DNA from 3 places in the Pseudomonas sp. R151218B TE3479 genome. Region 3 is predicted to be linked to each of the others. Evidence: predicted binding sites of a transcription regulator. Region 3 holds the regulator's gene; each other region holds the start of a gene.
What was found. Region 3 encodes FliA, which starts transcription of late flagellar genes. Its sites were predicted from a motif close to CTAAAGTTTNNNNNNNNNNNGCCGNTAA; they were not measured.
Positions count from the first base shown of each region.

Region 1: the regulator FliA is predicted to act here: its motif matches at 4,686-4,713, upstream of AB7M32_RS17780 (methyl-accepting chemotaxis protein).
Region 2: the regulator FliA is predicted to act here: its motif matches at 6,971-6,998, upstream of AB7M32_RS06570 (methyl-accepting chemotaxis protein).

Region 1 covers NZ_JBRJHV010000001.1:4,120,614-4,131,121, forward strand. Annotated here, with positions in the region: gene AB7M32_RS17755 (heme utilization protein) at 1-245, opposite strand, end outside; gene AB7M32_RS17760 (adhesin) at 305-898, opposite strand; gene AB7M32_RS17765 (hypothetical protein) at 900-1,346, opposite strand; gene AB7M32_RS17770 (AAA family ATPase) at 1,667-2,191, opposite strand; gene pnuC (nicotinamide riboside transporter PnuC) at 2,188-2,751, opposite strand; gene AB7M32_RS17780 (methyl-accepting chemotaxis protein) at 2,930-4,564, opposite strand; gene AB7M32_RS17785 (undecaprenyl-diphosphate phosphatase) at 4,839-5,669, shown strand; gene AB7M32_RS17790 (DUF1294 domain-containing protein) at 5,666-6,088, shown strand; gene AB7M32_RS17795 (MmcQ/YjbR family DNA-binding protein) at 6,155-6,505, opposite strand; gene AB7M32_RS17800 (LysR substrate-binding domain-containing protein) at 6,502-7,410, opposite strand; gene AB7M32_RS17805 (FMN-dependent NADH-azoreductase) at 7,540-8,148, shown strand; gene AB7M32_RS17810 (alpha/beta hydrolase family protein) at 8,333-9,370, shown strand; gene AB7M32_RS17815 (MFS transporter) at 9,483-10,508, opposite strand, start outside.
Region 2 covers NZ_JBRJHV010000001.1:1,458,277-1,468,784, forward strand. Annotated here, with positions in the region: gene AB7M32_RS06550 (ABC transporter ATP-binding protein) at 1-515, opposite strand, end outside; gene AB7M32_RS06555 (ATP-binding cassette domain-containing protein) at 663-2,189, opposite strand; gene AB7M32_RS06560 (phenylacetate--CoA ligase family protein) at 2,129-3,541, opposite strand; gene AB7M32_RS06565 (VOC family protein) at 4,048-4,485, shown strand; gene AB7M32_RS06570 (methyl-accepting chemotaxis protein) at 5,013-6,929, opposite strand; gene AB7M32_RS06575 (methyl-accepting chemotaxis protein) at 7,136-9,040, opposite strand; gene AB7M32_RS06580 (16S rRNA (uracil(1498)-N(3))-methyltransferase) at 9,155-9,862, opposite strand; gene tatC (twin-arginine translocase subunit TatC) at 9,859-10,508, opposite strand, start outside.
Region 3 covers NZ_JBRJHV010000001.1:2,774,454-2,784,961, reverse strand. Annotated here, with positions in the region: gene AB7M32_RS12455 (flagellar motor protein) at 1-237, opposite strand, end outside; gene AB7M32_RS12450 (protein-glutamate methylesterase/protein-glutamine glutaminase) at 237-1,370, opposite strand; gene AB7M32_RS12445 (chemotaxis protein CheA) at 1,419-3,671, opposite strand; gene AB7M32_RS12440 (protein phosphatase CheZ) at 3,702-4,487, opposite strand; gene AB7M32_RS12435 (chemotaxis response regulator CheY) at 4,506-4,877, opposite strand; gene fliA (RNA polymerase sigma factor FliA) at 5,045-5,788, opposite strand; gene fleN (flagellar synthesis regulator FleN) at 5,785-6,615, opposite strand; gene flhF (flagellar biosynthesis protein FlhF) at 6,731-8,080, opposite strand; gene flhA (flagellar biosynthesis protein FlhA) at 8,092-10,221, opposite strand; gene AB7M32_RS12410 (hypothetical protein) at 10,415-10,508, opposite strand, start outside.

The DNA.
Region 1 (10,508 bases), 1.3 Mb from region 3:
TCAGCGGTGTTGCGGGTGGCTTGGTTGGTCACGACGTTGCCGTCGCTGTTCTGCTCATCCAGCACGGTCGCGCCGGCCCCGGCAGTGATCGAGAGCAGTTGCTCGAGCGACGGACCTCTTGGGCCTTGGTTGCCGTGGCCGTTACCGTGGCCGTTGCCCCGCCCGTTACCATCGGCTTGTGCAGCCATTGCCATGACAGCGGCGAGAGCGAAAACCAATGGTTTGAGTGCCATTGTAGGTTTCATGGTGTTTCTCCTTGCGTGTCGTTGGTTAAGTGTCGGTACTTTCTTATGTAGCCCCCGGGTCAATCAGCGACCCGGATGCTCAGGGTGTTAGCCATGCGGTTCCCCACCCCGGCGCTCTGGTTCACCTGGATTACCCCTCGGCTGCCGGTGAAGGCCTGGTCGCTGGTAACGACCTGGCGACTGCCGGTTGGGGCGCCAGTTGCTCCTGAGTTCGGTAGCAACGCCACGTTCTGTTGAGACAGGGCGCTGTCGTCCATGCTCTGCGGATGAGCACTGATGCCGACCCGCATGACATTGGCCATCTGGTTGTTGGCCCCGGCGGACTGGTTGACGCCCAGCACGCCGTTGCCGTTGCTGAAGGAGTGGCCACCGATGCGGGCGGTGGCGTTCATGGAAGGGGTGGCCTGGGTGTCGACACGTTGCTGCACGTGGGTGCTTGCCTGGGCGTGGCTGCCAATGGCGATGGCCCGGGTGTTGGTTTGCTGGATCTGGTCGCCGGCCGCCTGGTTGACGTTGAAATTGCCGGTGTAATGGCTGCCGGAGTCCTGCAGGTTGGCGCTGCTGACCACCGCAGCACTCGAATCGGCGAATACGGTGAAAGAGCTGAGCAGGGAAAGCATGATCAGGGCGAGTAGAAACAGCACGGGCTTCATGTCACTGACCTCCCGCCAACCGACCCAGCGGTGCCAGGCCGGAACTCAACGAGCGGTTGATGGTGCCTGAGATCGCGCCACCACTCCCGCCACCGTGACCGGCATTCATGCCCGGCATGCCGTTGGGGTTGGTGACCACGTTCAAACCCTGCACACCGGTATTCGGCGTGACGATGTTGCGGATCGACGAGCCGCTGGCCACGCTGGCGAACTCGCCATCGCTCAGTTCGGTGCTGGCGGTCGCTTGGTTGATTCGTTCGGAGGGGTTGGCATTGACGGTGGTCGGGTAGGGATCTTTGCCGCCGTTGCGACCGATTGCGATGGGTTGTACGTCACGGCTGAGCACGATGACGCCGTTGCCCTCGGCCTGTACGGGCAGGCTGAGCGTTGCGCTGGCGGCGCAGCCGATCACTAGCAGACAGGTCAAACTTCTTTCGAAAGTCCCCACGGCATCGATTCCTTCTTCGGTGGGCTGGCCCTGGTCCAGCGTTGCGAAATGAGGAAGAGCAGGTGTTGTGCCGTGTTTTGAAATACCCGCCAATTCAATGGGTTGGATTCAGGCGGGGAGCTTCGGGACGGGATCCTGTTTCAGCGCTGAGACAGTGCGCATGGCGGCCAAATGGCCATCAGCCGTTCCAGGGCTCTGGATCCAGGCTTTTAGGCGGGTGTATCAGCAGCTTGACAGTCTTGATGGCAAGGACGTGAAACGGGGTTGAATCCGGGTTTCATGGGAGTGCACTGTTTCAGAAGTGAAACAAACAAAGGCGATCAGGCTTCAAGCAGTTGGGTAACGGCTGCAAACACTTGCTGGCGGCGTTGCACCCAGTTGCCCTGAATGACCTGGAAAGGTTGCCGATTTCGCTTCAGCCAAGACTCGATCGTCTGGAAAAAGGTCAGCCGCTCTATCAGCTCGGGCTGGCAACGCAAACCGTCGCCAGTCCATTCGACCTGCTCTGGGCTTAACAACAGGTGCAGATCGTAATGACGGGCCAGCAGCGCCGGTTCGAGCCACTCCGGGCAATCGCCGAACAGGGTCTGGCTCCAGAGGATGTTACTCAACAGATTTGTGTCGAGGATCAGCAGCGCCGGCCGATGGGCACGCGCCTGGTCTTCCCAGGCCAGTTGGCCGGAGGCGATGTCGGTGATGTCCGCCAGGCAGGTATCGCGTTGGGTCTGTTCCATGAAATGGCGCACGTACTCATCCACTCGCACGCCACCGAAGTGTTCCTGCAATTGCGCCGCCAGCCAGCTCTTGCCGCTGGATTCCGGGCCGGTCAGGACCACCACCTTCATGCGCGCAGGGCCGGGTCGGCGCGCCATTCGCGCCAGCCTTGCACGGCCAGCAGGGTGAACAGGGCATAGAGTGCGGCGGTCAGGTGCAAACCCTTGTAGATGAACAAGCCAACGAAGATCACGTCCAGGGCGATCCACAGCGGCCAGCATTGCACGCGTTTTTGCGCCATCCACCACTGGGCCACGAGGCTGAACCCCGTGAGCGCGGCGTCGAGCCAGGGTTGGGCGGCGTCGGTCCAGTGGGCCATGGCGGCACCCAACATCAGGCTGCCCGCCGCGCCGATGGCCAGGCCGAGCAACACCGATGGCCCACCGAGGCGGCTGACCTGGCGCCCATCATGATTGCGCCCGGCACGGGTCCATTGCCACCAGCCGTAGAGTTGCAGTACCGCGTAGATGACCTGCAGCAGCATGTCCGAGTACAACTTCACCTCGAAAAAAATCCAGCTGTACAGCAGTACCATGACCAGGCCGATCGGCCAGCACCAGGGGTTCTGCTTGACGGTCAACCAGACGGCGATCACGCCGAGGGCTGCGGCAAACAGTTCAAGCCCGGACATGGCGGTTCCTTGGGAAAGAGGAGAGGGCGGCGATTGTAAACGCTATGGTGTGGATAGCTCCACAAACCAATGTGGGAGCGAGCTTGCTCGCGATAGCGGTGGGTCAGCTTGCATCAATGCTGAATGTGCGACCGCCATCGCGAGCAAGCTCGCTCCCACAGGGATCATCCACCGATCTTTAGACTCGGAATTGCTTGAGCAGCCCGTTCAACTGTTCACTCAGTGCCTTGAGGCGGACGCTTGCCTGGCTGGATTGTTCGGCGGCCATGGCGGTGCTGTGGGACAGTCCGGCGGCCTGGGTGACGTTTTGGTTGATGTCTTCCACCACATGGGCCTGTTGCAGGGTGGCGCTGGCGATGGAGGCGTTCAGGCTGTTGAGGTTGCGCAGGGCCTGGCCTATGGCGTTGAGGCTGGCACCGGCGAGGCCGGCCTGTTCGATGGTCAGTTGCGAGGCACGGCTGCTGTCGCCGATGACTTTCACGGCGGCTTCGGAATGGGTTTGCAGGCGCTCGATCATCGCCTGGATCTCGGCGGTGGATTTCTGTGTGCGCTGGGCCAGCAACCGCACTTCATCGGCGACCACCGCAAAGCCTCGGCCTTGCTCGCCGGCGCGGGCGGCCTCGATCGCGGCGTTGAGGGCCAACAGGTTGGTTTGTTCGGCGATGGAGCGGATCACCTCCAGCACACTGCCGATCTGGGTACTTTCACTGGCCAGGGTGCGAATCACTTCCACGGCTTGATCGATGGTCTGGGACAGCCGGTCGATCTGCTGCAAGCTGCCATCGATGTTGACCTGGCCTTGCTGGGCCTGGGATTCGGCGTCGCGCATCTCACTGGCCGCGTGCTCGGCATTCTTGGCCACATCCTGCACACCATAGGTCACTTCGTTGATGGCTGTGGCCACCAGTTCCATTTGTTGCGACTGCTGTTGGCTGCGTTCCTGGGCTTGAGCCGCATCGTTGCCCAATTCGCTGGAAGATTGCCCCAGTGCACTGGCCGAGTCCTGCAACTGGCTCACCACTTGGCGCAATTTGGCGGTAAAGGCGTTGAAGTGCCGGGCCAGTTGGGTGACTTCGTCCTGGCCGTGGGTGTCGAGGGTGCGAGTCAGGTCGCTCTCGCCACTGGCGATATTGGCCATGGCATTGACGGTCTCTTGGAGCGGGCGGACGATGCTGCGTACGATCAGGGTCAGCAGCAGGCCCATGACCAGGGTGATCGCCAAGCCAATCAACGAAGCCTTGATCAACTGGGACTGGAATTCTGCCTGGACGTCGTCCACGTAAACACCGGAACCGATGATCCAGCCCCACGGTTCGAACAATTTGACGTAGGAGGTCTTGCCGACTGGCGCTTCGGCGCCCGGCTTGGGCCAGAGATAGTCGATGATCCCGGCACCCTTGGCCTTGGCGATGGCGACCATCTCGTTGAACAGCGCAAAACCGTTCGGGTCGCGGATCGCCGAGAGATTCTGGCCTTCGAGCTTCGGGTTGGTCGGGTGCATGACCATGACCGGCGTCAGATCGTTGATCCAGAAGTAGTCGCTCTGGTCATAGCGCAGGCCTCGTACCGCGCTGAGGGCTTGCTTTTGCGCTGCCTCGCGGGTCAGGGTTCCAGCGGTTTCCAGGCCATGGTAGTAGCTCAGCACACCACTGGCGGTCTGCACCACATGCTGGGTCTTCTGCACCTTGGCCTGATACAGGTCCGTGTGGATCTGCTTGAGCATGAAGGCACCGAGCGTGAACAACATCACGACGGCCACCACCAGGATGAGCCACAAGCGTCGGCTGATCGACACACTGCGCAAGCTATTCATACGCTGTCACTCCGGTTTCTTATTCTTGTCATTAACGACGGCCGGCACTTTAGCGCCTGGCGGCTATCCATGATTGATCTGGGTCATAACGCGGCAGCGTTATCAGGGCTTGTCTGATAGGATTTCGGCCCCGCAGCGCAAAACCTGAGCCTGTTCTGATTTTTCATTGGTTTTTTTTGAAAGGTCGCGGTTATCGTGCAGCCGCTGCGGGTACCTGCATGACACTTGAATATTGATAAGACCTGCATGAACAGCGTCTTTTTTTGGGGGATGAATGGATTTGTGGACCGCCTTTTCGGCACTGATTCTTGGCGTAGTGGAAGGCTTGACGGAATTTCTGCCGATTTCCAGCACGGGGCACCAGATCATTGTCGCCGACTTGCTCGAGTTCGGTGGCGAACGAGCGATGGCATTCAACATCATTATCCAGCTTGGCGCGATCCTCGCGGTGGTCTGGGAGTTTCGGCGCAAGATCTTCGACGTGGTGCTGGGCCTGCCGACGCAACCCGGCGCCCGCCGGTTTACCGCCAACCTGCTCATCGCCTTCCTGCCCGCCGTAGTCCTGGGCGTGCTGTTTGCAGACTGGATCCACCACTATCTGTTCAACCCGATCACCGTAGCCGCCGCCCTGGTGGTGGGCGGTGTGGTGATGCTCTGGGCCGAGAAGCGCCAGCACCAGGTGCACGCCGAAACGGTGGACGAGATCTCCTGGAAGGACGCGTTGAAGGTCGGTCTGGCCCAGTGCATTGCGATGATTCCGGGCACCTCCCGTTCCGGTGCGACCATCATTGGTGGCTTGCTGTTTGGCCTGTCGCGTAAAACCGCTACCGAATTCTCGTTCTTCCTGGCGATGCCCACCATGGTCGGCGCGGCCGTCTACTCGGGCTACAAGTACCGCGAACTGTTCGTTCCGGCGGATTTCCCAGTGTTCGCCATTGGTTTCGTCACGGCGTTCATTTTCGCCATGATCGCGGTCAAGGGCCTGCTGCGGTTCATCGCCAGTCACAGCTACGCGGTGTTCGCCTGGTATCGCATCGCCTTTGGCCTGTTGATCCTGGCCACCTGGCAGTTCGGCTGGGTGGACTGGACCGCCGCCAAGCCATGAACGATTCACGCGCCCGTAAAAGCGCAGGTGGCAATGCCGGTGGGGCCGTGCAGCACCTGCGGCTCAAGCTGATGGTCTTTGCGCTGCTCTGCGCCTTGCCGCTGTTCGGCTCGCTGTTGTTCGGGCTGCGGGCGGTGTCGTGGGTGCCGATGGCAGCCTACGGCGTCGTCAGTGTGGTGGCGTTCCTGTTGTACTGGAGCGACAAGCGCAAAGCGCGCGCCGACGCCTGGCGCACCCCGGAGAACGTGCTGCATGCACTGGAGCTGGCCGGCGGTTGGCCTGGAGCCTTGCTGGCCCAGCAGCTGTTTCGCCACAAAACCCGCAAAGTCTCGTTTCAAGTGGTGTTCTGGTTCATCGTACTGTTGCATCAGGTGTTCTGGATCGACCAGTTGTTCCTGGGCGGTTACCTGTTGGCGTAGTCTTGGACAGTTCAAACCTGTGGGAGCGAGCTTGCTCGCGATGGCGGTGGTTCAGTCGCGCCGCCACTACAGCAACAACCCCACTTGGGTACGCTTCGGTAACTTGCCGACCACCAATTGGTGCGAGCGTTGCAGCAGGCCACGCAGTTCTTCGGCCCCTAGTGGGTAGGGTACCTGCATGATGACCCACTGGGCCCGCGCCAGGTAAGGCGCGGGGTGAATGCCTGGCCGGTCGCAGTGGCCCAGGAACAGATCCTTGTCGACCTTGAACGCCAACGAGTCGCCCCGCAGGCCCTGGAGGGCGAACATCTTGTTCCCGGCAACGGAAAACACCCGCACGCCGCCCCATTTGTAGTCTTCCCTGGCACCGGGCAAGCCCAGGCAAAACTGCGCGACATCCTCTTCGCTCAAACTCATAGCGTTCTATCTCCACAGCCTTCGAAGGCTTCCACCAAATGATCGATCCAGGCGCGCACCGCTGGCAACATGCCGCGCCGATGCGGGTAGACCGCCTGTAGCCAGCCGTCGGGCAACGACCATCCCGGCAGCAGTTCCACCAGTGTGCCGTCCCGCAATTCCTGCTCGCAATACATGCTCGGCAATAAAGTGCAGCCCAGGCCGGCGAGGGCGCAGGCCCGGCGCACAATGAAGTCATCGATGCCCAGGCGGGCCTCCAGGCTCAGTTCCACACGCTCTCCATCGGCCTTGACCAGACGCAGATGCACCAGGCGATCGGCTTCCAACGCCCCCAGCACTGGCAACTGCTCCAGATCGTCCGGTGTTTCTATGCGCCGCCCTTCAACGAAGGCCGGGCTGGCCACCAGCATCAGTCGTGCCCGGCGCAAGCGCCGGGTCATCAACAGCGGGTCTTCGTCCCCCAGGTCACGCACGCGCAACGCCACGTCGATGCCTTCGCCGATCAGGTCCACCCGCCGGTTGAGCAGGGTCATGTCCAGTTGCACCAAGGGGTATTTCACCAGGAAGGTTTCGATCACCACCGGCAGGAACTGGTGGGCCAGACCCACGGGGCTGGACACCCGCAATCGGCCGCGGGGCTCGCTGGACATGCTCGCCACCGCTTCGTCGGCCATCTCGGCCTCCAGCAACATGGCCTGGCAATGGCGCAGGTAACGTTCGCCGACCGCCGTCAGTTTCAACTGGCGGGTGGTGCGCTGGAGCAGCCGCGCGCCCAGGCGCTCTTCCAGCTCGGCGATGCGCCGTGACAACCGCGATTTGGGAATGCCCAGCAAGCGCCCGGCCGCCGCGAAACCACCGGCTTCGACGACTTTGGCGAAATAGTACAAGTCATTGAGGTCTTGCATGGCGAACTCGATTGTCCTGTGAGTGGGACAAACTATCGCATTTATGCTGACTTATCGATCATTGGCTTCATCGATAGGATGGTCGCCAATTGATCGCCTGGTTACGGTCCTCATTTGGAGAGCATTGATATGAAACTGCTGCACATCGATTCGAGCATTCTCGGCGACAACTCCGCTTCCCGCCAATTGAGCCGTGAAGTGGTTGAAGCCTGGAAAGCTGCCGAGCCAGGCATCACCGTCACCTACCGTGACCTGGCCGCCGATGCCATCAGCCATTTTTCCGCCCAGACGCTGGTTGCCGCCGGTACCAGCGCCGAATTGCGCGACGCTGCGCTCAAGTACGAAGCCGACCTTAGCACCGAGACAATGGCAGAGTTCCAGGCGGCGGATGCGCTGGTCATCGCCGCGCCGATGTACAACTTCAGCATTCCGACTCAACTCAAGGCCTGGATCGACCGTATTGCCGTGGCCGGCCAGACGTTCCGCTACACCGAAGCGGGCTTCGAAGGCCTGTGCGGTGGCAAGAAGCTGGTGATCGTTTCCACCGCCGGGGGTGTGCACGCCGGCCAGCCGAGTGGTGCAGGCCATGAGGATTACCTGAAAGTGATGTTCGGTTTCCTGGGTATCACCGACATCGAATTCGTCCGTGCGGAAGGGTTGGCCAAGGGCGATGACATGCGCAATAAGGGCATGAACGAAGCCCAGGCGCAGATCGGCGAACAGTTCGCCGCTGCGTAAAACCTGCGTAAAGGCAGCAAGCGCTTCGGGCAACCTTCGCAAAACCCTGTATTCTCGTCGTCATTGGATGGCCGGGATGCAGAGTTTTGCTGCATTCGGCGCCGAGGATTCTGGCGCAGGTTATGCACGGCCAAATGTGCGAGCGACGGGGCCTTCCCGGGCGCTGGTGAAGGTGGAAGATTCGATGACACGTTTTGGTGCAGCGCTGCTGCTTTGCTGGTTAGCCAGTCTCGGTTCCGTGCAGGCAGCACCGGGGCCGCATCCGCATTGGAGCGCCGGTTTCCATGAGCTGAGCTTTCTCGATCCGCTGGATCAGCAGCCGATGCACGCCATCGCCTTCTATCCGTCCACCGACCGGGAACAATCCAGCCTGCTGGGTGGCTACCAGATCGATGCCGCGCCGGACGCCCAGATCGCCATCGGCCGCTTTCCGCTATTGATGTTGTCCCATGGCAACACTGGCACGCCGTTGGCCTTGCATGACCTGGCCACTTCGCTGGCGCGCAAGGGGTTTGTCGTGGTGGCGGTGATTCATCCCGGTGACAACGTCCAGGATCACAGCCGGCTTGGCACCCTGAGCAACCTGTACGGACGGCCAATCCAGATTTCCGAAGCCATCACCGCAACGCTTAATGACCCGATGCTGTCGCCGTTCGTCAATGCCGGACAGGTCGGGGTGATCGGTTACTCGGCCGGTGGCGAAACCGCGCTGATCCTGTCCGGTGCGACACCGGACCTCAATCGTCTGCGCCGCTACTGCGCGCAGCGGCCGGACGACCATGACGCCTGTAACACCCAGGGCGAATTGATCGCCGATCGCGATGACCTGCAACCCGTGGCCGATCCCAGGGTCCGGGCGCTGCTGCTGATGGCGCCGTTGAGCCTGAAATTCGGTCGTCATACATTGGCCGATGTCCATGTGCCGGTGCTGCTGTACAGCGGTGATGGCGACAAACTCGTGGCCTTCGACAAGAATGCCGCCGCCTTGGCCCGTAAGCTGCCCACCGCACCGGATTTCAAGACCTTGGCCGGCGCGGGCCATTTTGTCTTCCTGGCGCCATGCACCGAGGAGCAGATCGCTGCGATGCCAGCGCTTTGCACGGATGCCGACGGTGTCGATCGCAAGGACATCCACCGCACCATGATTTCCGAGGCCGGCCGCTTCTTCGGCGAGGCCCTGGGCAAGCCGACCCGGGCAGGGATGAAGACGGCCGATCATTGACCTCGCATTCCCTTGCAGGAGCTGCCGAGTGCAACGAGGCTGCGATCTTGTCCCAGACAATTGAGTCGAGAGCGAACGATCAAGATCAAAAGATCGCAGGCTTCGCCAGCTCCTACGGGGCCGCGCGTCGCATAAGAAGGATGGTCAGCCCCAGCCCGCTGACTGACAGCAAGGCGGCACAGAAGAAGATCGACGAATAGCCCAGGTTCAATGCCACCGCGCCCATCAACGGGCCGGCAATCGCCAGCGCCAGGTCAAAGAACACCGCGTAGGCGCTCAGGCCCGCGCCACGGCTGGTGTTGGGCACTTGCTTGATGGCCTCCACCCCCAGCGCCGGATACACCAGCGACAACCCGAAGCCGGCCAATCCGGCGCCGACCAGGGCGAACGGGGTGGACGGCGCCAGCCACAGCAATGCCAGCCCGAGGGTTTCGATGCTCATGCAGGCAATGGCCGAGTTGAAGCCACCGAAGCGGGCGATGCTGGAAATGAACAGTAACCGCGCCAGGATGAAGCAGACGCCGAATACCGTCAGGCACCATGCCGCGCCGGTCCAGCCGCGGCTGATGTAAAACAGGGTGATGAACGTGGTGAGCGTGCCGTAGCCGATCGACGCCAGGCTCAGGCCCGCCCCGAACGGTGCAATGCGCGCAAACACCGCCCAGAAAGGCAAGCGCTCGCCGCGAATGACCGGCACCGACGGCTTGTTGCGAATCATCAACAGCGCAGCCCCAGCCAGCAACGACAACGCAATACCCAGGCTGGCAAAACCCAATTCACTGACCATCACCACCCCCAATGGCGCGCCAATAGCGATGGCCCCGTACGAGGCGATGCCGTTCCAGGAAATCGAGCGGGCCGTGTGTTCCACCCCCACCTGGCCCATGCACCAACTGATGGTGCCCACGCCAATCAGCCCCTGGGCCACGCCGAGCAGCAGGCGGCCGGCGATCAGTATCAACAGGCTGGGTAGGGGAAAGCTCTGCAGCAAGGTCGAAATCAGCGTCAGCACGCCGCTGAGCACAATCCCCGACAGCCCGTAGACGATGGCGCGCTTGGTGCCGACGCTGTCCGACAACCGCCCGGCCATGGGACGGCTGAGCAGGGTCGCCAGGTACTGTGAACCGATGGTCAACCC
Region 2 (10,508 bases), 1.3 Mb from region 3:
TCATATTTGGACGTCACGTCCAGTCCGACCGTTGGCTCATCCAGAAAAATCAATTTTGGAGAATGCAAGAGATTAAGGGTTAGCTCGCATTTTACTCGTTCGCCCAAGCTTAAGTTGCGAACGGGTTTGTGAAGGATCTTAACCAGATTCAAAGCATCGGATAGTTCTGAAAGCCGACGCAGGTAGTCAGTGTCTGCAATACCATAAATTTCTTTATAGGTATCAAAACTTGTTTTGACTGGTAGATCCCACCAGAGTGATGTTTTATGGCCGAAGACCACTCCTATTTGTTTAAGAAATTTTTTTTCACGAAGACTTGGGTCGCAGCCGAGGACTCTTACTTGTCCGGATGAAGGTTTTTGTATTCCACACAGTATCTTGATCAAGCTGGATTTGCCCGCTCCGTTTGGTCCAATAAATCCAACGGCGGCGCCATTTTTAATAGTGAGCTCTATCGAGTCCAACGCCTGAAATATGTCATATTGCGGTTTTACTAATTGCTTGCTCCATGCCATTAGACCTCTAGTTTCTCTGGCTAGAGAATAATTTTTGCAGACTGACTTCAAACTGATTAAATCGTTCATAGATGATATAGGTCTGTGCTAGTGTCTAGAATGTTTAGCAGGGGCGAGGTGTGGACTACTACTCGGTGTGCTCGTGCGCTAGTAACATTCTTTAAGTACGCCATCGGTGATTTCAAAGTGGCGATTTCCAATGTTTTCAATAAGCCTGGCATCGTGGGAAACTATTATCGCAGCGGGATTCAAGCGCTGGATTTCGCTTTCCAATGCCTCCTGGGACTTTATATCCAAGTGGTTTGTAGGTTCATCAAGAATTAAAAAATTTGAGTTGTTCAAGCTCAAAGCCAATAGAGCGAGTCGACTGCGCTCGCCGTAGCTGAGTTGTCCAATTTTTTTCTGAGTATTCAGATAGGAGAATCCCGCAGAGGCGAGTTTATTGATTGCTTGCTGCTGATCAATTTCAAAATTGCTTGAGAAGAACTCCAGTGCGCTGGATGCTTTTGGTAATGCAGAGAGCTCTTGGTCAAGAGTGCCTATTCTTATGGAGGGATTGCGCTTTATCTCCGTGGCCGTGCCGTCAATAATGGCCCTTAACAAGGTGCTTTTGCCGGAGCCGTTTTTTCCAGTAATAACGATTCGATCGCCTCTGTTGATGACAAGCGATTTTACGGAAAAAAGAAAATTCCCTGTGGTTGAATATAACTTGAGGTTTTCTATCTGGAGAATTTTTTTTACATTTAATTCATCTGCGGCCAACGTAATGTCTTGTTTGCGAAAAATTTTCGCGATGGGCATGTGGGCTTCAAGGCTTTTGACCCTGCGCTCTATTTTTTTTGCCTTTTGAGAAGCATTGTCACTATGATTATTTACACCCAGTTGACGTTGGAAGTGTGCACTTTTCTTTAACCTTTGAATTTCATTGAATTTGATTGATCTGTATTCAGACAATGCCTGCTCCTGTTCTGAAAGCAGTTTTCTTGCATGAGTGAAACTGGTTTTGAAGTGAGAAAAACGCTGGTTATGAAGAAAAAGCGTACTCTTCGTAGCTAAATCCAGGAAATCACGGTTGTGGCTGACCACTGCAAATGTATCTGCAATATGTTTTTCCCTAAGCAAACGAATTAGGTTTTCTATGTGGGAACGGTCCAGATGGTTTGTTGGTTCATCCAGTAGCAATACATCTGGTTGCAAGATTGCCGCTTCGGCAATCATTACTATTTTTTTCCAGCCGCCACTTAGTTGGCCGAATGGAAGTGCTCGGTAGCCTTCTGGAAAGTTAAACAGCTCAAGGGTATAGCTGACTTTCCATTGCTCTTTCGTTGCGTCAGATAAACTATTTTCCAATATTTCAACCGCAGTTGACTCGTTCCATTGAGCTGGGTATCCCTGTTCTACGTAGAGACAGCGTAATCCTCGAGCATGTATTATGTCGCCTCCATGTTCATCTTGTTGTTTCGCGATGCTGCGAAGCAGTGAGCTTTTTCCGGCACCGTTATCTCCAACGATTCCCAGTTGGTCGCCTCTGTTAATGGTCAGGTTCAGATCCGAGAAAAGTGTTTTTGCGTGAATGGATAAAGAGGCGTTCATCACCTTGATCAGAGACATATTTAATTGATTTTCCATTCCCGAACGATGCTTCTGCGTTTGTAGGAGTTCTGCACGGGCCACTCATGTACCTCTCGATGTAGCAGCGTAATTGAATAGCCAAACAAAAAGGAAATTCGATCCCTTAGCTCCTGTAATATTTCCGGCATGTTTTTATGCGGGGCGCCTGAATATTGGGTAATCAACTCTACGGTCTCTGAGTTTTTTTGTATCAGGCGGAATTGCTTCAAGGTCTTGTCAGGTGTAATCAATATGTCATCTATAGCGGCCAACAGCGAAGCGCTTGGAACGACCTCCAATCCCCGAGTGCGAAAGGTGTCGTCGCGTCTACCATTTATTTCTTCCAAAGAGGTGCATGCGCTGCCGCATCCGCAAAGGCTATTAGAATTATTTTTTTTGGCCACATCCCCATGATCGAATCGAATCAATGGCATAAGCTCATTATTGAGATCCGTACAGATGACATTACCGAAGCCCCGGCTGTCGGCATTCACAATTTCCAAATACACACCGTCCTCAATGACGTGATAATTGCCGTGAGTGCATTGGGTCGCGATCATTCCTATTTCTTCGGAGCTGTACTCGTCATACACTGGGAGACCTAGCGCTTTAGAATAATAGTCACGCTCTTGCTGAGTACTGGACTCGGAATTAGTCAAGATAGCCTCCACCCCACTGCTTTTCACATGTTCTTTGTGTTGAAGTATCAAAGGAAGGTAGCTTGGCAGTGTTACAAGTAACCTGGGACGCAGATAGGACAGGTGTTCGCCTAACGGTGTGTCAGGTAGCAGGTCTGGTAGTTGAAACGTTCTATATTTGCCATGAAGGGAAGAGAACGCCAAGCCTTCGTGATGGAGCAGATATATCCAATCGCGCTCTTGTAACGGAGTTTTCAAGCATGAATTGTAGAAGCGGAGCACTTGTAAGTGGTCGAGGATGATGTCGTTATCATCGCTGTATACGGTGAACGGATTTCCACTGGACCCTGATGTGCGAGAGGTGTTGGCATGCTCGAGGTGTTCAGCGTCGTTGACTATCTTGCTTGGTTCAAAGCTATTGAGGAGGGCCTTGTTTACGATGGGAAGTCGTTCGAAGTCTGAGAAGCTGGAGATACTCCCAAGTTCGTAGCCGCAGGCGGTATAAAGTTCACGATAGAAGGGGACGTTTGCGAAGGCATTATCGACCAGATTTTTTATTTTCAGTAACTGATATTTTCTTATGTCCTCCACTGATTGACGCAAAAAAGTGTTCATTTGTTCTGCGTTCTTGGACCAGAGCCCCAAGGCTCTGCCTTGAAGTATTTGATTGTCGGTACCTCGCATGCGCACTTGGTGTGCCATTTTTTTTATCGTTGGTGAAGTGCCGTGTTCTCGCTTCCAGTCATAAGTTTCTTCTGTCGCGACGTAGTTGTCCATTTTCCTAGTCTGCCTGTGCTGAGTCGTAGTTTGGATTTTGGGGCTGTATGAAGAAAGTTGTTGATTCGAAGTTATTTTAGAACCGGGCGCGGAGGATGCATCGGCAATCAGTGAACATGCCAATGGGTAAAGGAGATATAGCTTTACGCTCATTCAAAACCAATCCGGTGGGTTGGTCGGAGCTAATAATAATTTCGGTCATGTTCTACTCCGTTTTTGGGCGGAGGCGAATCTAAGGAAAACTATAAATATTCGCAAATCGAAAAGTATAAAATTTATTTCAGACTTGGTTTGTAACTTTTTTGATTTGTTACATGCGATGTCAAGTTGTGTCTGTCTTAATTAGAAACAAAGCAAAGGATTTTCTTTGATTTGATAGTCGTCTACATTTTCTACCTGGGAAAAACTGACTCTTCAAGGAGTGAATTCGGTAAAAAGGGGTTTTCCTGGGTGTGGCCAATAATGGTTTTTGGCTGAGTTAATTAATTCAAGGAGGAAGGGGTTTTATGGTTGACTTCAATGCGCTTCTGCCAGAGATGATAGTCTCTGATATTAAATATAGCCTTAAGTTTTACTGCAAAGTGATCGGTTTTAATATTGAGTACGAAAGGCCGGAAGACGGCTTTGCTTTCATTTCATATCATGGAAGTCAATTGATGTTGGAGCAGGGCCGTCCCGATGTATCACCCTGGCGAGTTGAGCCGCTTGAAAAACCTTATGGACGCGGGATAAACCTTTCAATCGAATGCCCTGATGTCAACGCTTTGGCGAGAACGCTCGTGCTATCCGGGCATACGTTGCGAAAGCCCATAGAGGAATTTTGGTATAGGGAAAATAAACGGCTTCAAGGAGAGAGCAATTTCCTTGTGCAGGATCCAGACGGTTATTTGCTTCGCTTTGCTCAGGATTTAGGCTGCAGACCTTTGCCACGAGACGAACTTTGAGGTGCGAATAGGGCTGAGACATCCGAATGGGCCATGAATGGTCCTATCCGGCAGCCCGGAGCGATGCTGCAGTGAGGGCATTGCTCCGCCTAGGCGGGGGGCGAGGGGTAAACGCGTTTTGGTTAATTTCGTCGGGCCGGTATTCGAGTTTTTCGAAGTGGCCGTTACCGCAGCGGCGGATATAGACCCACCCGAATATGCAACACCCGCGAAAGGTTCCGCTAAACCTTGAACCACCCTATCAACGGCTGCAAATGCCCCCCAAGCCGAGCCAGTTCGGCGCTGGAAGCAGTCTCTTCACTGGCGGCGGAGCCCTGTTCGGACACATCGCGGACGTTCAGCACACTGCGATTGATTCCTCAACCACAGGGCTCTGCTGCTCGGCCGCGGCGGCGGTCTGCCGGTTCATCGCCTGGATCGCCGCGACCTGGCCGATTTCGTTTCACGAGTCCACGATCAGGCCGCTTGTACGCTCTCTTGGAGCTTGCCCAGGCGTTCGTTGACGGCTGCCGGTCCTTGTTCGCCCCCTAGACCCTGAATCGTCCCACCAACGTCTGCAAGTGCACGCCCAGCCGGGCCAGTTCGGCGCTGGAGGCGGCGGTTTCTTCGCTGGACGATGCAGTTTGCTCTGACACGTCGCGTACGTTCAGCACGCTGCGGTTGATTTCTTCGGCCACGGCGCTCTGCTGTTCGGCCGCGGCCGCGATCTGCTGGTTCATCGATTGGATCGCCGAAACCGTGCGAGTAATGTTCTCCAACGAGCCTCCCGCGCGGCGGGTCAGTTCGACGCTGCTGTCGGTCAGACTGCGGCTGTTGTCCATGATGGTCGCGACCTGTTCGGTGCCGCTTTGCAGGCCAACAATCAGTTCTGCGATTTCTTCGGTGGACTTCTGGGTGCGCTGGGCCAGGCTGCGGACTTCGTCGGCCACCACCGCGAAACCACGCCCGGCTTCACCGGCGCGGGCCGCTTCGATGGCCGCGTTGAGGGCCAGCAGGTTGGTTTGCTGGGCCACGGACTTGATCACGTCCAGGACGCTGCCGATCTTGTCGCTTTCACGCTTCAGATCCCCCATGGCGGCGGTGGAGTTACCCACTTCCTTGGCCAGCCGCTCGATCTGGGCGATGGCCTCGCCAACCACTTTGTCACCTTCGCGAGCCTGCTGGTCGGCAGCGAGGGCGGCTTCGGAGGCTTCCTCGGCGTTGCGGGCGACTTCTTGCACCGTGGCGGTCATTTCGTGCATGGCGGTGGCGACCTGATCGGTTTCCACTTTCTGGCTGTTGACCCCGGCGCTGGTCTGCTCGGTCACGGCCGAGAGTTGTTCGGCGGCGCTGGAGATCTGGGTCACACCTTCGCTGATGCCACCGATCAATTGTCGCAGGCCCACGGTCATGCTTTGCATGGCGCGTTGCAGTTGGCCCAGTTCGTCGCGACGGTCGGAGGTGAGGTTGTGGGTCAGGTCGCCGGCGGCGACGCGTTCGGCAACCTTCAAGGTCTGGCCGAGGGGGCCCACGATCTGCCGGGTGATGAACAGCGCAGCGATCACGCCAAACAGCAGCGCCAGGGCGGCCGCTACGATCAGGATCATCTTGGCTTGGGCGGCGTCGCGGTCACGCACGGCTGTCTGGGACACGGTCAGCTTCTGGCTGGCATCCATCAGTATCTGACCCTGCTCGCTCATGCGCTGGAGGGCCGCGGCGTTGTCGATTTGCGAGTCGCGAAACTGAGCGACCGCCGCGCGGTAGAGGTTGAACGAGTCGCTGGCCTGCTGCAGGCCGGCGGCGTGTTCCTGGGGCAATTGGTCTGGCAGGCGCGCAAGCAGTTTGAGGACGACGTCGATGGCATCGAGGGCGGGTTGCTGGGCGTCGCTCTTGCCGCTGTAGGTGTAGCCGCGAACCTGGTAGCGGGCTTGCTGGATGGCCTTGCTCAGGGTGACCACGCTGTTGAACGGGGTGACGTCGCCGGCTTGCAGCATCGACTTTTCAACTTCGGCGACGCGGGCCACGGCGTTGTCGGCGCTGGCGCCGAGTTTGCTGCGTGCATCTTCGCGGCTGACGGTGGCGCGGGTCATCTGGGCGAAGGCGCCCTTGTATTCGGCGACGGCGGCCAGTTGCGCATCGATCAGCGCCACGTCGGCCGGTTGTTCGATCAATAGGCGAGCAGTCTTCAGGCCCTCTTCGAGCTTGCCCAGCAGGTCGTTGACCGGCTGCGGTCCTTTCTCGCCCCGCGTGGTGTTGTAGTCGATGCTGGCCAGGTTCAAGTCTTTGCTCAAGTCGTTGAGACTGGCAATGAACCCCAGCTTGTCGCCCCGGCTGATGACATTGCCCAGGCCGGACCAACCGGTGAATGCAATCATCAAGGTGAGGAACAGCACCAGGCCGAAGCCTGCGCCGAGTTTGCGATTAACGCCTACGTTTCCCAGACCCTGGGCAAGCCACCGGAACATGCTGATACTCCCTTGTAGCGCTGATTGGTTTTATCTGGCCTGTATCGGCGGTTCGGGCGGGATCTGTAGAAAAATAGACGTAATGCGTTTCCGTGGCGAGGGAGCTTGCTCCCGCTCGGCTGCGAAGCCGTGGCAAAGTCTGACGGCGCTGGTGGCCGCTTCGCGCCCAAGCGGGAGCAAGCTCCCTCGCCACGGGGGTTACATTTTTAGACCTTGAAGCGTCCCACCAGCGTCTGTAGATGAACCCCCAGTCGCGCCAGCTCGGCACTGGAGGCGGCAGTTTCTTCACTGGAAGCGGCTGTTTGCTCGGACACATCGCGAACATTCAGTACGCTGCGGTTGATCTCTTCAGCCACGGCGCTCTGTTGCTCGGCCGCGGCGGCGATCTGTTGGTTCATCGACTGGATCGCCGAGACGGTGCGGGTGATGTTTTCCAGTGAGCCGCCGGCACGGCGGGTCAGTTCGACGCTGCTGTCGGTCAGGCTGCGGCTGTTGTCCAGGCTGGTCGCGACCTGTTCGGTTCCGGTCTGCAGGCCAAGAACCAGTTGCTCGATCTCTTCAGTGGACTTCTGGGTGCGCTGGGCCAGGCTGCGCACCTCGTCGGCCACCACCGCAAACCCACGCCCGGCTTCACCGGCCCGGGCCGCCTCGATGGCCGCGTTGAGGGCCAGCAGGTTGGTTTGCTGGGCCACGGACTTGATCACGTCCAGAACGCTACCGATCTTGTCGCTCTCGCGTTTTAGGTGGCCCATGGCTTCGGTGGAGCTGCCCACCGCGTTGGACAGGCGCTCGATCTGGGCGATGGCTTCGCCGACCACCTTTTCGCCTTCGCGAGCCTGTTGGTCCGCGGCGGCCGTTGCTTCGCTCGCTTGCTCGGCATTGCGCGCCACTTCCTGCACGGTGGCGGTCATTTCGTGCATGGCGGTCGCGACCTGGTCGGTTTCCACTTTCTGGCTGTTGACCCCGGCGCTGGTCTGTTCGGTGACGGCGGAGAGTTGTTCGGCGGCGCTGGCGATTTGCGTGACGCTGTCGCTGATGCCGCCGATCAGTTGCCGCAGGCCCACGGTCATGCTCTGCATGGCCCGTTGCAGTTGGCCCAGTTCGTCGCGGCGCTCGGAGCTGAGGTTGTGGGTCAGGTCGCCTGCCGCCACGCGTTCGGCGACCTTGAGGGTCTGCTCCAGCGGGGTGACAATCTGCCGGGTGATCGCCAGGGCCGCGATCACGCCGAAGAGGAAGGCCAGCGCGGCGGCCGATGCCAGCAAAATCTTGGCTTCGCTGGCTTCATGGTCGCGCACGATGGTCTGGGACTGGGTGAGATTTCCGCTGGCCTCGCGTAGCACCACCCCTAAGTCGGACATGCGCTTGATCGCGGCAGCGCTTGCGGTCTGGGCATCATGGAACTGGCCGACCACTGCACGATAAGTCTTGAACGATTCGTTGGCCTGCCGCAGGTTGGCGGCGTGTTCGTCTGGTAGTTGGGCCGGCAGGCTGGCGAGGGTTTTCAACGCGCTATCGATGGCATCCAGGGCAGGCTGTTCGGCGTCGGCCTGGCCGCTGTAGGTGTAGCCGCGAACCTGATAGCGGGCTTGCTGGATGGCCTTGCTCAGGCTGACCACACTGTCGAATTGAGCAACGTCGGCGCTTTGCCGCATGGCGTTTTCAACGCTGGCGACACGGGCTACGGCGTTATCGGCATTGGCGCCCAATTTGCTGCGTGCATCCTCGCGACTGGCCATGGCACGGGTCAAATCGGCGAACGCAACCTTGTAGTCGGCGATAGCCCCCAGTTGTTTGTCGAGGAGCACCATGTCGGCTGGCTGCTCGATCGATTGACGGGCGGTTTGTAGCCCAGGCTCCAGTTTTCCGAGCAGATCGTTGATTTCCCCTGGGCCCTTTTCACCGCGGGTCGAAAAATAGTCCATGCGCGCGGTACGCAGGTCCTTGGTCTGGTCGTTCAGGCTGGCAATGAGCCCGAGCATGTCTCCGTGGGCAATCACGCGGCCCAGGCCGATCCATCCGGTGAAAGCGATCATCAAGGTTAAGAACAGCACTAGGCCGAAACCGAAGCCAAGTTTGCGATTAACGCCTACGTTACCTAGCCATTGGAACATGCTGATACTCCCTTGAAGGGCGGAACTGCTTTGTGTAAAGCACTATCGGCCCATAAAGGAATAACAGGAGAAATGAGTTAGATGCGTTTGGAATACCGTGGTAAACCAAAGGGCTCAGAACAGTCGTGCGAGCAGGGCCGTAACGGCAGTCTCGACCCGCAGGATCCGTTCGCCCAGCTGTACCGGTTGCAGGCCGGCCTTGCCCAGCAGGTCGATCTCGTAGGGAATCCAACCGCCTTCGGGGCCGATGGCCAAGGTCACTGGTTCCGTTAGCGCTCGCGGGCAAGGCGGATGGTTGCCAGGGTGGCCAACCAGTCCGAGGGTGCCGTTCGTGATGGCCGGCAGGCGGTCCTCGACGAAGGGTTTGAAGCGTTTTTCGATGATGATGTCTGGCAGCACGCTGTCCCGGGCTTGCTCCAGGCCCAGGATCAATTGCTCGCGAATCGCCTCGGGCTCCAGGAACGGCGTCTGCCAAAAGCTCTTTTCCACGCGATAGCTGTTGACCAGCACCACCCTCGGCACGCCCATGGTGGCGACCGTCTGGAACACTCGCCTGAGCATTTTCGGACGCGGCAGCGCCAGCACCAGGGTCAACGGCAACTTGGCCGGTGGCGGCTGGTCGAGGGTCACCTGCAGTTCGGCCTCGCGAGCCTCCAGGCGCAGCACCTGGGCCGAGCCCATCAACCCGCCGATGCGCCCGACCCGCAGGCTGTCACCGACGGCACTGCGATGGACTTCCTGCATGTGGGTCAACCTCCGATCGCTCAGGATGACGCGGTCAGGCCCGATGAAATCGGCCTCTTCGAGCAGCAGCAGGTTCACGCCTGGGTCGCTGGCGGCTGGTCGTTGTGGTCGTCGACCGGCTGGTCCTCGGGTACTTCTTCCCGGCGCTTGCGCACCAAGCCGCCGAACAGGATGCCAATCTCGAACAGCAGCCACATCGGCACCGCCAGCAGGGTCTGGGAGAAAATGTCCGGCGGAGTCAGGATCATGCCGACCACGAAGCAACCGATGATCACGTAGGGGCGGATCTTCTTCAGGTAGGCCACGTCGACCACGCCGATCCACACCAGCAGCACCACGGCCACGGGGATTTCGAACGCCACGCCGAAGGCGAAGAACAGCGTCATGACGAAATCCAGGTAGCTGCTGATGTCGGTCATCATCTCCACGCCCGCCGGGGTGGCGGCGGCGAAGAACTTGAAGATCAGCGGGAACACCAGGTAATAGGCGAAGGCCATGCCGGTGTAGAACAGCAGGATGCTGGACACCAACAGCGGCACGGCGATGCGCTTTTCATGCTTGTACAGGCCCGGTGCGATGAAGCCCCAGATCTGGTGCAGGATCACCGGGATCGCCAGGAACAGCGAGACCATCATCGTCAGCTTCAATGGTGTCAGGAACGGCGACGACACGTCGGTGGCGATCATTGTCGCGCCTACCGGCAGGTACTGGCGCAGTGGCGTGG
Region 3 (10,508 bases):
GTCGATGCCACCGGCCAGGTCGACACGGGGCGGGAACAGAATCCAGATCAGCACCTGCATGGCGCGCTTGAAAGCGCTCATGGGCGACTGCAACAGCGCCGCGCCAATGGTGCCACCGAGCACGATCAATGCCGCCGGACCGTTGGCCAACGCGCCCAGATGACCACCTTCCAGGTAATTGCCGCCAATGATGGCGACGAACGCCATGATGATGCCAATCAGGCTGAGCACATCCATTACAGGCAGGCCTCGACCAGGTGTCTACCGATGTCGTCCAACCCGTACACCGCGTCGGCAAGATCGGCTTTGACGATGGCCATCGGCATGCCGTAGATCACGCAACTGGCTTCGTCCTGGGCCCAGATCGCACTGCCGCCCTGCTTGAGCAGCCGTGCGCCTTCGCGACCGTCGGCGCCCATGCCGGTGAGCACCACCGCCAGAACTTTGTCACCGTAGGACTTGGCCGCGGAACCGAAGGTAATGTCCACGCAAGGCTTGTAGTTCAGGCGCTCATCGCCCGGCAGGATTTTCACCGCGCCACGGCCGTCGATCATCATCTGTTTGCCACCCGGCGCCAACAAGGCCAGCCCCGGACGCAGGATGTCACCATCCTCGGCTTCCTTGACGCTGATGTTGCACAGCTTGTCCAGACGCTCGGCAAACGCCTTGGTGAACGCCGCGGGCATGTGCTGGATCAGCACGATGGGAGCCGGGAAGTTGGCCGGCAACTGGGTCAGGACCCGTTGCAGCGCCACCGGGCCGCCTGTGGACGTACCGATCGCCACCAGCTTGTAGGCTTTGCGCTTGGGTGCCGGCGACGTTGCACTGGCAGGTGCCGAACGCGTCGGCGCAAGTGCCGGGGCGCTGCGTACCGGGGCCGGATTGAAGCTGCCCGATGCCGTCGGCGCTGGCGCAGGGCTTGGCGCCGCAACCGGGGCCGGCGCCGGAGTGCTGTAGGCACCGACACGACGATTGCTGCGGGAAATGCTGTGGACCTTTTCGCACAGCAACTGCCGGACCTTGTCGGGGTTGCGCGAAATGTCTTCGAAATTCTTCGGCAGGAAGTCCACCGCCCCGGCGTCCAGCGCATCGAGGGTTACCCGGGCGCCTTCGTGAGTCAGGGACGAAAACATCAACACCGGGGTCGGGCAGCGCTGCATGATATGCCGCACGGCCGTGATGCCGTCCATCATCGGCATCTCGTAGTCCATGGTAATCACGTCCGGCTTGAGTGCCAGGGCCTGATCGATCGCCTCTTTGCCATTAGTCGCGGTACCGACGACCTGAATACTCGTGTCCGCCGAAAGAATTTCCGAGACGCGGCGACGGAAAAAACCCGAATCGTCCACCACCAGGACTTTAACTACCATAAACACTCCGTTAGACGAGGCGCGGCTCTGGGCCGCCCCCCTCCAGAATCAAATACGCCGGGCGGCGTAACGCTTGAGCATGCTTGGCACATCGAGAATCAACGCGATGCGGCCGTCGCCGGTGATGGTGGCGCCGGACATGCCCGGGGTGCCCTGGAGCATCTTGCCCAACGGCTTGATGACCACTTCTTCCTGGCCCACCAACTGGTCGACGACGAAGCCGATCCGCTGAGTGCCCACCGAAAGGATCACCACATGGCCCTCGCCCTGCTCCACATGAGCTGCGGAGCTGACCAGCCAGCGCTTGAGGTAGAACAGCGGCAATGCCTTGTCCCGTACGATCACCACTTCCTGGCCGTCCACCACGTTGGTGCGCGACAGGTCGAGGTGGAAGATCTCGTTGACGTTGACCAGCGGGAAGGCGAAGGCCTGGTTGCCCAGCATCACCATCAGGGTCGGCATGATCGCCAAGGTCAACGGGACCTTGATGACGATCTTCGAGCCCTGGCCCTTGGTCGAATAGATGTTGATCGAACCGTTGAGCTGGGAAATCTTGGTTTTCACCACGTCCATGCCCACGCCACGGCCCGAAACGTCGGAAATCTCGGTCTTGGTCGAGAAACCCGGGGCGAAGATCAGGTTGTAGCACTCGGTGTCGCTCAGGCGGTCGGCGGCATCCTTGTCCATTACGCCGCGTTTCACCGCGATGGAACGCAGCACGTTCGGGTCCATGCCTTTGCCGTCGTCGGAGATCGACAACAGGATGTGGTCACCTTCCTGCTCGGCGGCCAGGATCACCTTGCCGCTGCGGACCTTGCCCGAGGCTTCGCGTTCTTCCGGCGACTCGATGCCGTGGTCGACCGCGTTGCGCACCAAGTGGACCAGCGGGTCGGCCAGGGCCTCGACAAGGTTCTTGTCGAGGTCGGTCTCTTCACCCACCAGTTCCAGGTTGATTTCTTTCTTGAGCTGGCGAGCCAGGTCGCGAACCAGGCGCGGGAAGCGCCCGAAGACTTTCTTGATCGGCTGCATCCGGGTCTTCATGACCGCGGTCTGCAAATCGGCCGTGACCACGTCGAGGTTCGACACGGCCTTGGACATGGCTTCGTCCTGGCTGTTGAGACCCAGGCGCACCAGACGGTTACGCACTAGCACCAGTTCGCCGACCATGTTCATGATCTCGTCCAGGCGTGCGGTGTCGACCCGAACGGTGGTCTCGGCTTCGCTGGCCGGTTTTTCCGCTGGCGCAGCCGCCGGAGCCCGGGCTGGCGCCGGGGCGGCAGCGGCAGGCTTGGCGGGCTCGGCCTTGGGTTCCGGTGCCTTGGCTGCGGGTTTGGGCGCAGCAGCCTTGGCCGCCGGTGCCGCCGCGGTGGCGGCAGGCGCGGCAGACGCCGTACCGACTTCGCTGAACTTGCCCTTGCCATGCAGCTCATCGAGCAGCGATTCGAATTCGTGGTCGCTGATCAGATCGCTGCCAGCGGCAGCGGCGGCAGGCTTGGCCGGCGTCGGCGCCGAAGCGATGGCCGAATCCAGCGCGTCAACGGCAAAGGTGCCCTTGCCGTGCAACTGGTCGAGCAACGCTTCGAATTCGTCGTCGGTGATGTCGGAGCTGTCGCCAGCCGCTTTCGGGGCGGCGGGGGCCGTCGGCGGAACGACCGCATCCGGCGCGAACTGGCCCTTGCCGTGAAGCTGGTCGAGCAGCGACTCGAACTCGGCATCGGTGATTTCATCGCTGCCAGCCCCGGCGCCCTGCGCAGCAGGTGCGACCTGAGCGGCCGGCGCCTCGGCCTGGGCCTTGACGGTATTCAGGGAGTCCAGCAGCTGTTCGAACTCATTATCGGTAATGTCACCCGATTCTTCGGCGACCGGCTCTTCAACCACCGCTTCGGCAACCGGCGCCGCTTCGTCAGCCGATTGCGGCTCGGCCAGGCGTGCCAGCGCGGCGAGCAACTCAGGGGTAGCAGGGGTAATCGGCGAGCGCTCGCGCACTTCGCTGAACATGCTGTTGACCGCATCCAGCGCTTCGAGCACCACGTCCATCAACTCCGAGTCAACACGACGCTCACCCTTGCGCAGGATGTCGAACACGTTCTCGGCAATGTGACAGCACTCCACCAGCTCGTTGAGCTGGAGGAAGCCGGCGCCTCCTTTTACAGTGTGGAAACCGCGAAAAATTGCATTGAGCAGATCCGCATCATCAGGTCGGCTTTCCAGCTCGACCAGTTGTTCGGATAGTTGCTCTAGAATCTCGCCGGCCTCAACCAGGAAATCCTGAAGGATCTCTTCATCGGCGCCGAAGCTCATTAATGGCTGCTCCTAAAACAGGGCTAAAACTCAGAATCCAAGGCTGGACAGCAAATCGTCCACATCGTCCTGACCGGACATAACGTCTTCTCTTTTATCGGCATGAATTTGCGGACCTTCACCCTGAGAGAGATGTTTTTGTGGATCTTTTTCAGCGAGCATCGCTTCACGGTCGTGTTCGATACCTGCAAAGCGGTCGACCTGGCTGGCCATCAACACCAGTTTGAGCAGATTACTTTCAACTTCGGTGACCAACTGGGTCACGCGCTTGATCACCTGACCGGTCAGGTCCTGATAGTCCTGGGCCAGCAGAATGTCGTTGAGGTTGCTTGCCACGGCGCGGTTCTCGGTGCTGCTGCGCGTCAGGAAACCGTCGACCCGACGGGCCAGCTCCCGAAACTCTTCAGCACCGACTTCACGACGCATGAACCGGCCCCAGTCGGTACTCAAGGCCTGGGCGTCTTCGCTCAGGCCATTGACCAGCGGCGTTGCGCTCTCCACCAGGTCCATGGTGCGGTTGGCCGCGGCTTCGGTCAGCTTGACCACATACCCCAGGCGCTCGGTGGCGTCGGTGATCTGCGAGACTTCCTCGGCCTGCGGCATGTGCGGGTCGATCTGGAAATTGACAATCGCGCTGTGCAGTTCACGCGTGAGCTTGCCCACTTCCTGATACAGACCGCGGTCACGGGTCTGGTTGAGCTCATGGATCATTTGAACCGCATCGCCAAAGCGGCCTTTTTCAAGGCTGTCGACCAGTTCGCGGGCATGTTTTTTCAGGGTCGATTCGAAATCGCCCATTGAAGATTCGTTGTCCATAGCTCCCCCGTGGCGCCGTTAACCGATGCGTTCGAAGATTTTTTCGATCTTCTCTTTCAACGCCTGGGCCGTGAAGGGTTTGACCACATAGCCGTTCACACCGGCCTGGGCCGCTTCGATGATCTGCTCGCGCTTGGCTTCGGCAGTGACCATCAGCACCGGAAGATGCTTGAGTTTTTCGTCGGCACGCACTTGGCGCAGCAGGTCGATACCGGTCATGCCCGGCATGTTCCAGTCGGTGACCAGAAAATCGAAGTTGCCACTGTGCAACATCGGGAGCGCAGTGGTCCCGTCATCTGCTTCGGCCGTGTTGGTGAACCCAAGGTCACGCAACAGGTTTTTAATGATCCGCCGCATCGTTGAGAAGTCATCAACGATGAGGATTTTCATGTTCTTGTCCAATTCGACCTCCAAGCAGTCTTAAACGCGCCCAGCACCTGGACGCGCCATTTCAATCAAATCCGGCACAACACTCGACAACGGTCTGGAGCACAACGGATGGAGACTGGCGCAGCACCTGCCAGGCCAGCCTCGTCGCAGTGTCCCCACACTGCCTGTCAACGCGCTCGCCACTCCCCCAAACGCCCCCGCAAACGGGCCGCGCACTGGCTGTGTAACTGGCTGACCCGCGATTCGCTGACCCCCAGGACCTCACCGATTTCCTTGAGGTTCAGCTCTTCGTCGTAGTACAGCGCCAAGACCAGCCGCTCACGCTCCGGCAAATTGGCAATCGCATCCGCCAGCGCACTCTGGAAACGTTCATCTTCCAGGTCACGCGACGGCTCCATGTGAGCACTCGCGTTATCCTCGTGCAGCCCTTCGTGTTCGCCGTCCTGCAACAGGTCGTCGAAACTGAACAGGCGACTGCCCAAGGTATCGTTCAAAATCCCGTAATAATCGTCGAGACTCAACTGGAGTTCGGCCGCAACTTCATGATCTTTAGCGTCACGCCCGGTTTTCGCTTCAATTGCCCGAATCGCGTCACTGACCATGCGGGTATTGCGGTGCACCGAACGCGGCGCCCAATCGCCCTTGCGGACTTCATCGAGCATCGCCCCGCGAATGCGGATACCGGCATAAGTCTCGAAACTGGCACCTTTGCTGGCGTCGTATTTGTTCGACACTTCAAGCAGGCCGATCATGCCGGCCTGGATCAAGTCCTCCACCTGGACACTGGCCGGCAACCGCGCCAGCAAGTGGTAGGCAATACGCTTGACCAGTGGCGCATAACGCTCGATCAATTCGTATTGGGCGTCCCGTGCCGATTTTTTGTAGAGATGGTTGTAACCGCTGGCTGTCATAGCACGGGCCCTGCTGTTTGTTGCACAAGACGCTCGACGAAAAATTCCAGATGCCCGCGGGGGTTGGCCGGCAGTGGCCAGGTATCGACCTTCTGGGCGATCGCCTTGAACGCCAGCGCGCATTTGGAACGAGGAAAAGCTTCATAAACGGCACGTTGCTTCTGGACGGCCTTGCGTACGCTTTCGTCGTACGGCACGGCGCCGACGTATTGTAGGGCGACGTCCAGGAAACGATCGGTGACCTTGGTCAACTTGGCGAACAGGTTGCGCCCTTCCTGCGGGCTCTGGGCCATATTGGCCAGGACGCGGAAGCGGTTCATGCCATAGTCGCGGTTCAGCAGTTTGATCAGGGCGTAGGCGTCGGTGATGGACGTCGGTTCGTCGCAGACCACCAGCAGCACTTCCTGGGCGGCGCGGACGAAACTGACGACCGAGTCGCCGATGCCGGCCGCGGTGTCGATCACCAGCACATCGAGGTTGTCGCCGATGTCGCTGAAGGCCTGGATCAGGCCCGCGTGCTGGGCCGGGGTCAGGTGAACCATGCTCTGGGTACCGGAGGCAGCCGGCACGATGCGAATCCCGCCCGGCCCCTGCAACAGCACGTCGCGCAGTTCGCAACGGCCCTCGATCACGTCCGCCAGGGTGCGTTTGGGGGTAAGCCCCAGCAGCACGTCGACGTTCGCCAGGCCCAGGTCGGCGTCCAGCAGCATGACCCGTCGGCCAAGCTCTGCCAGAGCCAGGGACAAGTTCACTGACACGTTAGTCTTCCCGACGCCACCTTTGCCGCCGGTCACCGCGATCACCTGTACGGGATGCATGCTGCCCATGTTCGTTCTTTACCTTGTCTTCTTAGACGGAGGCCACATTACTGGCTGCGCGTTCGCATAAGGAACAATGCATGGCAGACCATCGATGTAGGTACAAAAAATATTCATGATTACCTCAGCCGACCTGTTTGGTCGGGCTGTGGTAGATGTCAGCGAACATGTCAGCCATGGCTTCTTCGCTGGGTTCTTCCTGCATTTGCACACTCACGGCACGGCTGACCAGTTGATGACGGCGCGGCAGATGCAAATCATCCGGGATCCGCGGCCCATCGGTCAGGTAGGCCACCGGCAGTTCATGACCGATCGCCAGGCTCAACACCTCGCCCAGGCTTGCCGTTTCGTCCAGCTTAGTCAGGATGCAGCCAGCCAGTCCGCAGCGCTTGTAGCTGTGGTATGCGGCGGTTAGAACCTGTTTCTGGCTGGTGGTTGCCAACACGAGATAATTTTTTGACTTGATACCGCGTCCGGCCAGGCTTTCGAGCTGCATGCGCAGGGCCGGATCGCTGGCTTGCAGGCCTGCGGTATCGATCAGCACGACGCGCTTGCGCAGCAGCGGCTCGAGCGCCTGGGCCAGGGATTGGCCCGGATCCACATGAGTCACCGACACATTGAGGATCCGGCCCAGGGTCTTGAGTTGTTCCTGGGCACCGATGCGGAAACTGTCCATGCTCACCAGGGCGATGCTCTGGGCGCCGTACTTGAGTACATAACGGGCGGCGAGCTTGGCCAGGGTGGTGGTCTTGCCCATGCCGGCAGGACCGACCATGGCAATCACCCCGCCCTCCTCCAGCGGCTCGACTTCCGGCGTGGCGATCATCCGCGCCAGGTGCGCCAGCAACATGCGCCAGGCCTGGCGAGGCTCTTCGATACCATTGATCAGCGCCAGCAGGTCCCGGGACAACGGGCCGGACAAGCCGATGCGTTGCAGGCGACGCCACAGGTTGGCCTGGGCCGGACGGCTGCCTTGCAGCTGATTCCAGGCCAGGGAGCCGAGTTGGACTTCCATCAGTTCGCGCAGGCTGTTGAGTTCGAAGCGCATCGAGTCCAGGGCGCGCGGGTCGAGCCCGCGGGCAGGCGCGGCGGGTGCCGGCTCAGGACGACGCGGTTCGGCCTGGGCCTGCTCGATCAGCGGCTCGGCAGCGGTCAACGGCAGGCCCGCGGTCAGCGGCTGGCCGGCGAACAATTGACGATTGGTGCCCGCGGCACCCTCGCCTTCGCTGCTGCGCAGGCTCAGTTCGGCCTGGGCGCTGGCGATGCGCGATTGGGTCTTGCGCAGCTCGTCTTCGAGTTCCATGTTCGGAACCCGCGGGGCCAGCGCAGACAGTTTGTAATCCAGGGCCGCCGTCAGCTCGACACCGCCGGCGATACGACGGTTGCCAATGATGGCTGCTTCAGCGCCCAGCTCGTCACGAACCAGTTTCATGGCCTGACGCATGTCGGCGGCGAAAAAACGCTTCACTTGCATAAACCACTACCTCAGCCGTTGGGCCCTACTGTCGCAACGATGGTCACTTGCTTGTTGTCCGGTATTTCCTGGTACGCCAACACATGCAGCCCCGGGACCGCGAGGCGACCGAATCGCGAGAGCATCGCGCGAATCGGACCGGCCACCAGCAGGATCACCGGTTGGCCTTGCATCTCCTGCCGCTGGGCTGCTTCGATCAGCGAACGCTGCAGCTTCTCGGCCATGCTTGGCTCCAGCAGAACACCCTCTTCCGAGCCTTGTCCTGCCTTCTGCAGACTATTGAGCAATATCTGTTCCAACCTTGGCTCCAAGGTGATCACAGGCAGCTCAGACTCAGTGCCTACAATGCTTTGGACGATTGCGCGGGACACGCCGACCCGAACCGCAGCCACCAAGGCGGCGGTATCTTGACTCTTGGAGGCGTTGTTGGCGATGGCCTCGGCGATACTGCGTATGTCGCGCACGGGCACTTGTTCGGCCAACAGCGCCTGCAGCACCTTGAGCAACTGCGACAACGAAACCACGCCCGGCACCAGCTCTTCAGCCAGTTTTGGCGAGCCTTTGGCCAGCACTTGCAGGAGTTGCTGGACTTCTTCGTGGCCAATCAGCTCGCTGGAGTGCTTGTACAGGATCTGGTTCAAGTGGGTCGCCACCACGGTACTGGCGTCCACCACGGTATAACCGAGGGACTGGGCCTGGGCCCGCTGGCTGATTTCGATCCACACCGCTTCCAGGCCGAAAGCCGGATCCTTGGCGGTGATGCCGTTGAGGCTGCCATAGACCTGGCCCGGGTTGATCGCCAATTCACGGTCGGGGTAGATCTCGGCTTCGGCCAGAATCACCCCCATCAAGGTCAGGCGATAGGCACTCGGCGCCAGGTCGAGGTTGTCGCGAATGTGCACAGTGGGCATCAGGAAGCCCAGGTCCTGGGAGAGCTTCTTGCGCACCCCCTTGATCCGCGCCAGCAACTGACCACCCTGGTTACGGTCGACCAAGGGAATCAGGCGATAGCCGACTTCCAGGCCGATCATGTCGATCGGGGTCACGTCATCCCAGCCCAGCTCCTTGGTTTCCATGGCACGGGCCGGCGACGGCAGCAGTTCCTGCTGGCGCTTGACCTCTTGCAGAGCCTGGACTTTCTGCACGTTCTGCTTCTTCCAGAACAGGTAGGCACCACCCGCGGCGGCGGCGGCCATGGTCAGGAAGGAAATGTGCGGCATCCCCGGCACCAGGCCCATCACGGCCATCAGACCGGCCGCGACGGCCAGGGCCTTGGGCGAAGCGAACATCTGCCGGCCGATCTGCTTGCCCATGTCTTCGGAGCCCGAAGCACGGGTCACCATGATCGCGGCCGCTGTGGATAACAACAGTGATGGCAATTGCGCCACCAAACCGTCACCAATGGTCAACAAGGCGTAAACCCTGCCGGCGTCGCCAAACGACATGTTGTGTTGGAAGATGCCGACAGCCATGCCGCCGATCAGGTTGATGAACAGAATCAGCAGGCCGGCGATGGCGTCACCGCGCACGAATTTGCTGGCACCGTCCATGGAACCGTAGAACTCGGCTTCTTGGGCCACTTCCAGGCGACGCAGCTTGGCCTGGCTCTGGTCGATGAGACCGGCGTTAAGGTCGGCGTCGATCGCCATCTGCTTGCCGGGCATCGCATCGAGGGTGAAACGCGCGCTCACCTCGGAAATCCGCCCGGCGCCCTTGGTCACCACGACGAAGTTGATGATCATCAAGATGGCGAAAACCACGATACCGACCACATAGTTACCGCCAATCACCACCTCACCGAAGGCCTGGATCACCTTACCGGCGGCGGCGTGCCCGTCCTGGCCGTGGAGCATCACCACACGGGTGGACGCCACGTTCAGCGCCAGGCGCAACAGTGTGGCCACCAGCAGGATGGTGGGGAAGACGGCGAAATCCAGTGGCCGCAGGGCGTAGACGCACACCAGCAGCACGACGATCGACAGGGCAATGTTGAACGTGAAGAACACGTCCAGCAGGAACGGCGGCACCGGCAGCATCATCATGGCGAGCATGACCAGCAGCAACAGCGGCACGCCCAGATTGCCCCGGCTGAGGTCTACGACATTGCTGCGCGCGGTGCTGAGTAACTGTGAGCGATCCACCGATTTTCCCCGTTCCTGTGAAGCAAACTTTTGACGCCCGAAGGGGGCGCAGACGGGGTATTGCAAGAAGCCTTCCAACTTTCGCCGGAGGCTGGCATAGAAGCGTTGCACGCAGGCTGTGGGAGCAAAGCTTGCTCGCGATGGCGCAATGGCGCCTGTCAGAGGCTGACGACCCACCACGCCATGCCGATCACTACGCTATAAGCATCTGTTCCTGCAGAATTCGACCAAAATTCAGCGTTGAGCCCCGGACATATCGCATGCCCTTGAAGATCTGAAGCCCTTCT